2 regions of the Citrobacter enshiensis genome follow, and region 2 is predicted to be linked to the other one. Evidence: riboswitches for the same ligand, from Rfam matches in the RefSeq annotation. Region 2 holds a riboswitch; the other holds the start of a gene.
The links. A riboswitch is a leader RNA that binds a small molecule or an ion and turns the genes downstream of it on or off. The one in region 2 is predicted to bind cobalamin.
Positions count from the first base shown of each region.

Region 1: linked by a shared signal. The riboswitch ahead of P2W74_RS08820 (cobyrinate a,c-diamide synthase) and the one ahead of btuB (TonB-dependent vitamin B12 receptor BtuB) in region 2 are both predicted to bind cobalamin.

Region 1 covers NZ_CP119862.1:1,844,327-1,850,032, forward strand. The annotation lists gene pduB (propanediol utilization microcompartment protein PduB) at 1-121, opposite strand, end outside; gene pduA (propanediol utilization microcompartment protein PduA) at 118-402, opposite strand; partial or broken gene pduF (propanediol diffusion facilitator PduF) at 917-1,728, shown strand; partial or broken gene pocR (transcriptional regulator PocR) at 1,928-2,840, shown strand; cobalamin riboswitch at 3,153-3,327, shown strand; gene P2W74_RS08820 (cobyrinate a,c-diamide synthase) at 3,428-4,807, shown strand; gene cbiB (adenosylcobinamide-phosphate synthase CbiB) at 4,804-5,706, shown strand, end outside.
Region 2 covers NZ_CP119862.1:4,610,172-4,615,877, reverse strand. The annotation lists gene fabR (HTH-type transcriptional repressor FabR) at 1-412, shown strand, start outside; gene P2W74_RS21935 (YijD family membrane protein) at 428-787, shown strand; gene trmA (tRNA (uridine(54)-C5)-methyltransferase TrmA) at 840-1,940, opposite strand; cobalamin riboswitch at 2,055-2,249, shown strand; gene btuB (TonB-dependent vitamin B12 receptor BtuB) at 2,315-4,153, shown strand; gene murI (glutamate racemase) at 4,098-4,949, shown strand; rRNA gene P2W74_RS21915 (16S ribosomal RNA) at 5,329-5,706, shown strand, end outside.

The DNA.
Region 1 (5,706 bases), 2.1 Mb from region 2:
TTTCTGCCATAGCCGTCTCTCGTTTTGGATAGGGTTTATCAGGGATGACCGGTTGAGCGGGGGTTGCCACGCGGGCAATCACCTGCGCCATGATCTGTTCCACCAGCTCATTGCTGCTCATTGGCTAATTCCCTTCGGTAGGATTTTTTCTACATCGGTATGAGGGCGTGGAATCACGTGTACGGCTTTCACTTCTCCCACGTTGCGGGCAGCTGCCGCACCTGCATCGGTAGCCGCTTTGACTGCGCCGACGTCACCGCGAACGATAACTGTCACCAGTCCCGAGCCAATTTTTTCGTAGCCGACCAGCATGACATTGGCTGATTTCACCATCGCATCAGCGGCTTCGATGGCAGCGGTTAAACCTTTGGTTTCTACCATTCCTAATGCTTCTTGTTGCATAAAGACCTCGCCTGGGTTGTCCCGATAATCAGGACTATAAAAAGAAGCGAGGAAAAAGAATGGCTGACTTATCTTTGAACGTGAAAAAATAGTGGGTTGTCAATGCTATTAAATTGCTTAAATTTATTTCATGTTGTTGTTTTTAAACAAAAATAAAAATAATAAAAATGTAACTATTTTGTTTTTGTTATTTCATTTTTACATTTTACCAGGTGACAAAATAAAATTAATTTGCCAAGGAGAAATGAATATGTGATGTTTGTTGGAAATTTAAATGTTGGATTTAGCCATTTTTTACTAATGCAACGACTGCATTTTATTTATCGAATCGCTCGTGGTGTCTGCTCTACGGGGTAAACGAATAGCAATAATTTGTTATTGCGGCACGATTTTTCAGAGCCTGCCAGCCTTCAGGTTGCCAACAATTTGCAGAGATCAGTTTTTATAGTGAAAGTCGGTCGTCAGCAGGGAAGCTTGCTGGCACAGACACAAACTCTGCTTAGAAGGTGTCACAATGAACGATTCATTAAAAGCGCAATGCATTGCCGAATTTTTGGGCACCGGGCTGTTTTTGTTCTTCGGTATCGGTTGCCTCAGTGCGCTCAAAGTTGCTGGCGCAAGTTTGGGATTATGGGAAATCTGTATCATTTGGGGGTTAGGGATCTCGCTTGCCGTTTATCTGACCGCCGGAATATCCGGTGCGCATTTAAACCCGGCAGTGACGATTGCATTATGGTTGTTTGCCTGTTTCCCAGGCCGTAAAGTTCTGCCCTACACAATCGCCCAGCTTGCTGGCGCGTTTGGCGGGGCGATGCTGGCATATCTGCTTTATGGCAGTCTGTTTATCGAATTTGAAACGGCTCATCAACTGGTGCGTGGCAGCGTCGAAAGTTTGCAACTGGCGAGTATTTTCAGTACATATCCAGCTGCGGCCTTGAGTGTATGGCAAGCTGCGCTGGTGGAAGTGGTGATCACGTCCATTCTGATGGGGATGATCATGGCGCTGACCGACGATGGCAATGGTGTGCCTAAAGGACCGTTGGCCCCTTTGCTGATTGGGATACTGGTGGCGGTTATCGGTGCTTCCACCGGTCCTCTTACTGGATTTGCGATGAACCCTGCTCGTGATTTTGGCCCAAAACTGTTCGCATGGATGGCAGGATGGGGAGACATTGCGATGACAGGCGGACGTGATATCCCATATTTTATTGTACCTATCGTGGCACCGATTGTTGGGGCTTGCGGGGGGGGCGGCAATCTATCGCTATTTTATTGGTAAAAAACTTACCGTGTAATGCCTGTAAGCTGGAAGAAAATCAGGGGTAACGCCGTTTTTATGGGCTTTTCTGAAATAGGTAAATGATTTCGTGATCTGGTTTCACGAACTGAATAAAACGTCTCCCAGGGATGGGGGACTTTTGTTATTGTGCATTATGCTTTGATCATTAATACCTCAAGATAATGATTAAGCGAATGTAAATAAAATGTGCTGTTTATAACAATAAATTAACTGAGAGGTTTTATCATGATTTCTGCGAGCGCTCTGAACTCAGAACTCATTAATAAAATCGCACAGGATTTTGCACAAGCCACCAGTCTGGCGGTTGTGGTTGTCAATATTCATGGTGATGAGATTTCTGAGCTGTTTAATTTCACACCATTTTGTCAATTGATGCGCCAACATCCCCAACACAGTACGCGTTGCCGTATGAGCGATCGCTGCGGCGGTCTGGAAGCATCAAAATCAGATCAGCCTTGTATTTATCGCTGCCATGCAGGGTTAACCGATTTCTCTATTCCGTTGGTGATTGCGGGTCATCTGGTTGGGTTCGTCCTTTGTGGGCAAGTGCGTTTAAGCAATGATGTCGGCCTGGTGGATATTCTCAATGTGGATGACCGTTGGCAGGCCGATCCCGAGCTGCTGAACGAATTTCATAACGTACCAGAGATGGACTATTCAAGGGTGATGGCGTCAGCAGACCTGTTGAAGCTCATTGTTGAAAATTGCCTTAAAAAACAACTCAATTTTGTTGTTATCAAAGATAATCCACAGCAAGCTGAACCGGCCCGGGCGAGCCGTAGTCCTAATCCGCATGACAGTAAAATAAAGAAAGCGCTGCGCTACATTGATGCGCATTTGTCGGACGATCTGCGTCTTGAGGATGTCGCGTCACATGTTTATCTTAGCCCGTACTACTTCAGCAAGTTATTTAAAAAATATCAGGGCATCGGTTTTAACGCTTGGGTAAACCAGCAAAGAATGGCCAGCGCCAGGGAACTGCTGTGCCACAGTGACTGGAGCATTGCCAGCATTGCGCGTAATTTAGGCTTTTCTCAAACCAGTTATTTCTGCAAAGTTTTTCGCCAGACGTATCAGGTGACGCCGCAGGACGTTTCGTCAGCAAATTAATGAAAATTCGTCTATTGAATCTGCGTAAATATCAATATCTGGCAATTGCCGATTTTTGATATCCTGTGGCATGTCATTCATTATAAAATGAAAGTAACCGCCTCAATGCGATAAGTTGTCGTAGCGCAACAAAATAGTATTATTTGCGGGATAAACTGCGTCTGTTTTTATTTTTGTGATGGGGTGCAGTTTCGGGAAGTTGGTGGTTTTTATTATTATTCCCGCTGCACTCATTCAGTACATATACGAGTGAAAATATGCATTAGTAACGCCAGAAAATTGGCGTAAGAAAGAGTGAGATGTAATTAGAATTTAATTACCGTTATGGGTTGATAAAAATCCCTAACGTAAGTCGACAGGTTTGCCACATTTGTGGCAGGGAAGGGGGTGAGAAATCCCCCGCAGCCCCGCTGCTGTGATGCTGACGACCCCGTAAACGCCACTGATCGCAAGATTGGGAAGGACGGGTGAGGATGACGCTGAGCCAGAAGACCTGCCTGTCGGCCATTACCAACAACTTCGGTGGGAAGTGGGTTGATCGGAAGCGGTACAGTCTGAAGGCACTGGTTACAAGCGCATCTCTACACCCCTACCACCCTGAACAGGATCAGGGGTATGGCGGCACGTTCTCACGCATTTATTCTTGCAGGCACCGGAAGCGGCTGTGGCAAAACCACGGTAACGCTGGGTTTGCTGAGTCTGTTAAAACGTCGCGGTCTGCGTGTACAACCCTGCAAAGTGGGACCTGACTATCTCGACACGGGCTGGCATACGGCGGTTTGTGGCACGACCTCCCGCAATCTCGACAGTTTCATGCTCCCTGAGCCCGTTCTTAATGCCTTGTTTTGCGAGCATATGCAGCAGGCTGACATTGCCGTCATCGAAGGGGTTATGGGGCTGTACGACGGCTACGGCACCGACCCCAATTATTGCAGTACGGCGGCAATGGCGAAGCAACTGGGTTGCCCGGTCGTTCTGCTGGTGGATGGCAAAGCGGTTTCAACCTCGATTGCCGCGACGGTGATGGGATTCCAGCACTTTGATCCTGATCTCAACATTGCGGGCGTCATCGTCAATCGCGTCAACAGCGAAGCACATTACCAACTCCTCAAAACGGCAATTGAGCGCTACTGCACGGTGCCTGTTCTGGGCTATGTCCCTCGTGCTGAGGGCGTTTCATTGCCTGAACGCCATCTTGGACTGGTCACCGCCCGAGAGTCGCTTATCAATCAGCAGCCGTGGCAGGAATTCGCCAGTACCCTTGAGCAGACACTGGATATCGACAAACTGCTTTCGCTGAGTCAACTCACGTCGCTGCCTGAAGGGGAATGGCCTGCATCACCGTCCGCCTCTGCTGGCGAAGGACTTACGCTGGCGCTCGCGGATGATGAAGCCTTCAATTTTTATTACCCGGACAACATCACTCTGCTGGAGCGTACTGGCGTCCGTATTGCCCGTTTTAGCCCTCTTCATGACCGCAAACTTCCTGACTGCCAGATGATTTGGCTTGGCGGTGGATACCCCGAACTGCATGCGGCGGGTCTTGCCGAAAATACAGAGATGTTGTCGCAATTGCGGGCAGCGCACCAGCGCGGTGTGGCTATCTATGCGGAGTGCGGCGGTTTGATGTACCTGGGAAGCTCGCTGGAGGATGCAACCGGAGCGGTGTATCAGATGGCCGATGTTATTCCGGGCCATAGCCGGATGGGAAAACGACTTACCCGCTTCGGCTACTGCGAGGCGCAGGCCAGGCAGCAAACATTACTGGCAGCGCCTGGCGATGTGCTTCGCGGACATGAATTTCACTATTCGGATTTTACCCCGGAAATACCGTCCGTGATGGCGTGTCGCAAAGTGCGTGACGGTAAAATTTTGCAGGAGTGGTCCGGCGGCTGGCAAGTGGGCAATACCTTTGCCAGTTACCTTCACGTTCATTTCGCACAGCGTCCGGAAATGCTGAACCACTGGCTGGCTGCGGGCAGGGAGTCACTATGACATTGCTGGCATGGGGCGTTGCCTGGCTTCTCGATTTCATTATCGGTGACCCGCAAAACTGGCCGCATCCGGTACGCTGGATTGGCAATTTAATCTCCTCGGTTCAGCGCCTTGTCAGACGTTATTGCCATAGCGAGCGCGCGCTGCGGATTGGTGGTGCGGTGATGTGGGTTCTGGTGGTCGGCGTGACCTGGGGTGTTTCCTGGGGCGTGCTGACGCTGGCGACAATGATTCACCCCTGGTTTGGCTGGCTGGTTGAAGTCTGGATGATCTTTACCGTCCTGGCGGGACGCTGCCTGGCAAAGGCCGCGATGGATGTTGAACGTCCATTGCGGGCTGGCAATCTTGCCGAAAGCAGGGAAAAGCTCGCCTGGATTGTGGGTCGAGACACGTCGCAGTTACAGCCGGATCAAATCAATCGTGCGGTGGTAGAGACCGTGGCGGAAAACACCGTTGACGGCATTATTGCGCCGCTGTTTTTCCTGTTGATTGGCGGCGCGCCTTTAGCCATGGCCTACAAAGCGGTCAACACCCTTGATTCTATGGTGGGCTATAAGCATGAAAAATACCGGGCCATCGGTATGGTCAGCGCTCGCCTTGATGATGTGGCGAATTACCTTCCAGCCCGTCTTAGCTGGCTATTGCTTAGCCTTGCCGCAGTTCTGTGCCGTCAGGATGGTGCCCGCGCACTGCAGATCGGCTGGCGCGACCGTTACAACCATAGCAGTCCAAACTGTGCCTGGTCTGAGGCGTGTGTGGCCGGGGCGTTGGGGATTCGCCTGGGCGGGCCAAATAACTACTTTGGTCAGCGTGTTGAGAAACCCTGGATAGGCGATGCGCGGCGCGACATTTCTGTAGACGACATTTCCCAAACGATTCGATTGATGTGGGTAGCTTCG
Region 2 (5,706 bases):
GCGTCAGGCGCGTCAGCGTATTGCTAAAGGCGGGAGTGTGATCCGCACCTCGGTCTCCACATTTATGGAGTTCATAGGCAACAATCCAAACGCCTTCCGTTTATTATTGCGTGAACGTTCGGGTACCTCTGCCGCGTTTCGTGCGGCCGTTGCGCGTGAAATTCAACATTTCATCGCGGAACTTGCGGACTATCTTGAACTCGAAAACCATATGCCGCGTGCGTTCACTGAAGCTCAGGCCGAAGCCATGGTGACGATTGTCTTCAGTGCGGGCGCGGAGGCATTGGATGTTGGCGCAGAACAGCGTCGGCAATTAGAAGAGCGACTGGTATTGCAACTGCGCATGATTGCGAAAGGGGCATATTACTGGTATCGCCGTGAACAAGAGAAAATGTCACATCACTCCGAGTAACGTGAAGGATGAGCAATGAAACAGTCAGGTCAAGATAAAGGTACGCTATTGCTGGCGCTGGTCGCTGGCTTGTCAATCAATGGTACATTTGCGGCGCTGTTTAGCTCCATTGTGCCATTTTCTGTCTTCCCGTTAATTGCGCTGATACTGGCGGTGTATTGCCTGCATCAACGCTATCAAAATCGCACGATGCCTGTAGGGCTACCAGGTCTTGCTGCCGCCTGCTTTATTCTGGGTGTGCTGCTTTACAGTACCGTGGTGCGTGCGGAATATCCGGATATCGGCTCCAACTTCTTCCCGGCGGTACTGTCGGTGGCTCTGGTGTTCTGGATTGGCTTTAAGGTTCGCAATCGTAAGCAGGAATTGGCAGAGTAATGTTGTAGGCCTGATGGCGCTACGCTTATCAGGCCTACAACGGCAACACGTTTTACTTCGCTGTCAGCAAGACCCCGCACTCCATATGGTGCGTATACGGGAACTGATCGAACAACGCCAGGCGTGACACATTGTGCGTCTGGCTTAATGTTTCCAGGTTCTTGCAGAGCGTCTGTGGGTTACAGGAGATGTAGAGGATACGCGGATACGCCAGCACCATTTTTTCGGTTTCACTGTCCAGACCGCTACGTGGCGGATCAACAAAAATGGTTTCGCACTGATAACTCTTCAGATCAATGCCCTGCAGACGGTTGAATTCGCGCACGCCGTTCATCGCCTGGGTAAACTCTTCCGCAGCCATACGAATAATTTGCACGTTATCAATGTGATTCGCAGCAATATTGTACTGTGCTGCTGCCACTGACGGTTTGGCGATTTCCGTCGCCAGTACGCGGTCAAAATTGCGCGCCAGCGCTAACGAAAAGTTACCGTTACCGCAGTACAGCTCAAGCAGGTCGCCCGTCGATCCTTTGGTGGCATCCAGCGCCCATTCCAGCATTTGAATGTTCATCGCTGCGTTGGGTTGGGTAAAACTGTTCTCTACCTGGCGGTAGATCATCTCTTTCCCGGCAACCGGTAGACGTTCGTCAATGAAATCCTGGTCCAGCTCAATTTTGGTTTTGGTCGCCCGGCCAATCAGATGCACATTCAGATTTTTTGCGCGTAACGCATCGCGTAGGGCTTCGGCTTCTTTACGCCAGGCATCATCCAGTTTTTTATGGTACAGCAGCGATACCACCGCCTGATTGCTCATCGTGGTGAGGTAATCAATCTGGAACAGTTTGTGGCGTAGCGTGTGATTGCCACGAACGCCTTCAATCATGGCAGTCATCAGTTGGTTGATCAGCTCGCTGGCGGCCGGGAAGCTGTCGACGCGAATGCGGTTTTTGGTCTGCTGATCAAACATGATGTGGTAAAGGTCATCACCATCGTGCCATAAACGAAATTCGGCACGCATACGGTAGTGACTGACCGGCGAGCGAAACACTTCCGGCATCAGGTCAGAAAACGGCGCCATCATACTCTGCAAACGGACGACTTTCTCGGCAAGCTGCGCGTCATACTGTTCTGTCGGAAGGTGTTCGGGGGTCATGATGCATCCTGAATAATAAAAGTACGCGGGGATTGTAGGGATTGCTCATCAGATGTCCAGTCATTGATGATTACGGATTTGTGATATCCAGCCTGGACAATAGGTTATAGCAGAATGTAGCATCTGTGCTCCGGTCCTGTGAGTTAAAAGGGAACCCAGTGTAAATCTGGGGCTGACGCGCAGCGGTAAGGAAAGATGAGATGGGAGCGTAAGCAGACACTGCCGTCAGGTGGGAAGTCTTCATCTCTGTTTATCTGGTACATAGATAATCTTCCAAGCCCGAAGACCTGCCGGCTAACGTCGCATCTGGTTTTCATCATCGCGTACTATCGATGGGGCCTGCGGCATCCTTCTTATATTGTGGATGCTTTACAATGATAAAAAAAACCTCGCTGTTGACGGCGCTCTCCGTCACGGCATTTTCTGGGTGGGCGCAGGATGTTAACCCGGACACCATGGTCGTTACCGCAAACCGTTTTCAACAGCCCCTCAGTGCCGTACTTGCTCCTGTGACTGTGGTTACGCGTCAGGATATTGATCGCTGGCAATCGACTTCCGTGAACGATGTACTGCGCCGTCTGCCTGGGGTAGATATTTCGCAAAGCGGCGGCTCCGGACAGCTCTCTTCCATTTTTGTTCGTGGGACGAATTCCAGCCATGTGCTGGTGTTGGTTGACGGTGTCCGTTTGAATTTGGCGGGGGTCAGTGGATCTGCGGATCTCAGTCAGTTCCCGGTGTCTCTCGTTCAGCGTATTGAATACATCCGGGGCCCGCGCTCAGCCATTTATGGTTCGGATGCGATTGGCGGCGTGGTAAACATCATTACAACGCGCGAGAAACCTGGCACAGAGTTGTCTGCCGGATGGGGAACGAACAATTATCAGAACTATAATATTTCAACGCAGCAACAGCTTGGTGAAAACACACGCGTCACGCTGATGGGGGATTATGCCTATACCCGTGGTTTTGATGTTGTCGCTTACGGTGGTACAGGCGTTCAGCCGCAATCCGATCGGGATGGCTTCCAGAGCAAGACGCTTTATGGCGCGCTGGAGCACAATTTTTCCGAGACCTGGAGCGGGTTTGTGCGCGGCTATGGCTATGATAATCGTACTAATTATGACTCCTACTACTGGCCGGGCACACCGCTGATCGACACTCGTCAACTCTATAGCCAGAGCTGGGATGCCGGATTACGCTTCAACGGCGAGAGCATTCAATCTCAACTGGTTTCCAGTTATAGCCACAGTAAGGACTATAACTACGACCCTGAATATGGTCGCTATGATGATTCCGCAACGCTGGATGATATGAAGCAATACAATGTCCAGTGGTCAAACAGTGTCGTTGTTGGTCACGGTAATGTCGGGACAGGTATCGACTGGCAGAAACAAACCACGACGCCCGGAACGGGTTATGTGGCTGAAGGCAATGAACAGCGCAACACGGGGCTCTACCTGACAGGGCTGCAGCAACTGGGTGACTTCACCTTTGAAGGTGCAGTGCGCAGTGATGATAATTCTCAGTTTGGCCGTCATAGTACCTGGCAAACCAGCGCCGGATGGGAATTTATTGAAGGCTATCGTTTTATTGCTTCCTACGGCACCTCTTACAAAGCCCCGAATCTGGGCCAACTGTATGGCTTCTACGGCAATTCAAATCTGAATCCTGAAGAAAGTAAGCAGTGGGAAGGCGCGTTTGAAGGGTTAACGGCAGGCGTTAGCTGGCGTATTTCAGGTTATCGTAACGATATCGATGACATGATCGATTATGACGATCATGCCCAGAAATATTACAACGAGGGGGAGGTCCGTATTAAAGGGGTTGAGGCAACCGCGAACTTTGATACCGGGCCGTTGGCGCATACGCTCAGCTACGATTATGTTGATGCCCGTAATGCCATTACCGACCAACCGCTGCCTCGTCGCTCAAAACAACTGGTCAAATACCAACTTGACTGGCAGGTGCATGATTTTGACTGGGGCCTGACGTACCAGTATTTAGGCACCCGCTACGATACTGACTTTGTCACTTATGAGAACGTCAAAATGGGCGGCGTGAGTTTGTGGGATCTTGCTGTTTCATATCCACTCACCTCACAACTGACAGTTCGTGGTAAAATAGCTAACCTGTTCGACAAAGATTACGAGACGGTTTATGGCTACCCAACTGCAGGACGGGAATACACCTTGTCTGGCAGCTACACCTTCTGATCCACGTCCCACCGTGCTGGTGTTTGATTCCGGCGTCGGTGGGCTGTCAGTTTATGATGAGATTCGGCATCTCCTGCCGGATCTCCACTATATATACGCATTCGACAACGTCGCTTTTCCCTATGGGGAGAAAAGCGAAGAGTTTATCGTTGAGCGTGTTGTTGAAATTGTCACTGCAGTTCAGCAGCGTTACCCACTCGCGCTGGCCGTTATTGCCTGCAACACGGCCAGTACGGTTTCACTTCCTGCATTACGTGAAAAGTTTGCTTTCCCGGTTGTGGGGGTCGTTCCTGCCATTAAACCGGCGGCGAGACTGACGGCGAATGGCGTGGTGGGGCTACTGGCGACGCGAGGGACGGTTAAACGACCTTATACCCATGAGCTGATTGCGCGCTTTGCTAATGAATGTCAGATTTCCATGTTGGGTTCTGCAGAGTTGGTAGAGCTGGCTGAAGCCAAGCTGCACGGCGCTCCTGTTCCCCTGGAAGAGTTGCGACGCATCCTGCGTCCCTGGCTTCGCATGCAAGAGCCGCCCGATACGGTGGTATTGGGATGCACGCATTTCCCTCTATTACAGGAAGAATTATTACAGGTGCTTCCTGAAGGGACGCGGCTGGTAGATTCCGGTGCAGCAATTGCGCGCCGTACGGCCTGGCTGTTAGAACATGAAGCACCAGATGCAAAATCAACGGATGCGAACATTGCGTTTTGCATGGCGGCTACGCCAGAGACTGAACAGTTATTACCCGTTTTACAGCGCTATGGCTTCAAAACGCTCGAAAAACTGGCTGTTTAAATGTGTTTTGCTTAAAAAGAAAACACTTGGAAAGTTATTTTAAATTTCCGCTTGTCAGCCAGAAATAACTCCCTATAATGCGCCTCCACTGACACGGAACAACGGCACGCAAGCCGCCGGGTCAGCGGGGTTCCACTGAGAACTCCGGCAGAGAAAGCAAAAATAAATGCTTGACTCTGTAGCGGGATGGCGTAATATGCACACCCCGCGCCGCTGAGAAAAAGCGTAAGCGGCACTGCTCTTTAACAATTTATCAGACAATCTGTGTGGGCACTCGAAGATACGGATCTTAACGTCGCAAGACGAAAAATGAATACCAAGTCTCAAGAGTGAACATACGTAATTCATTACGAAGTTTAATTCTTTGAGCATCAAACTTAAATTGAAGAGTTTGATCATGGCTCAGATTGAACGCTGGCGGCAGGCCTAACACATGCAAGTCGAACGGTAGCACAGAGGAGCTTGCTCCTTGGGTGACGAGTGGCGGACGGGTGAGTAATGTCTGGGAAACTGCCCGATGGAGGGGGATAACTACTGGAAACGGTAGCTAATACCGCATAATGTCGCAAGACCAAAGAGGGGGACCTTCGGGCCTCTTGCCATCGGATGTGCCCAGATGGGATTAGCTAGTAGGTGGGGTAACGGCTCACCTAGGCGACCGATCCCTAGCTGGTCTGAGAGGATGACCAGCCACACTGGGAACTGAGACACGGTCCAGACTCCTACGGGAGGCAGCAGTGGGGAATATTGCACAATG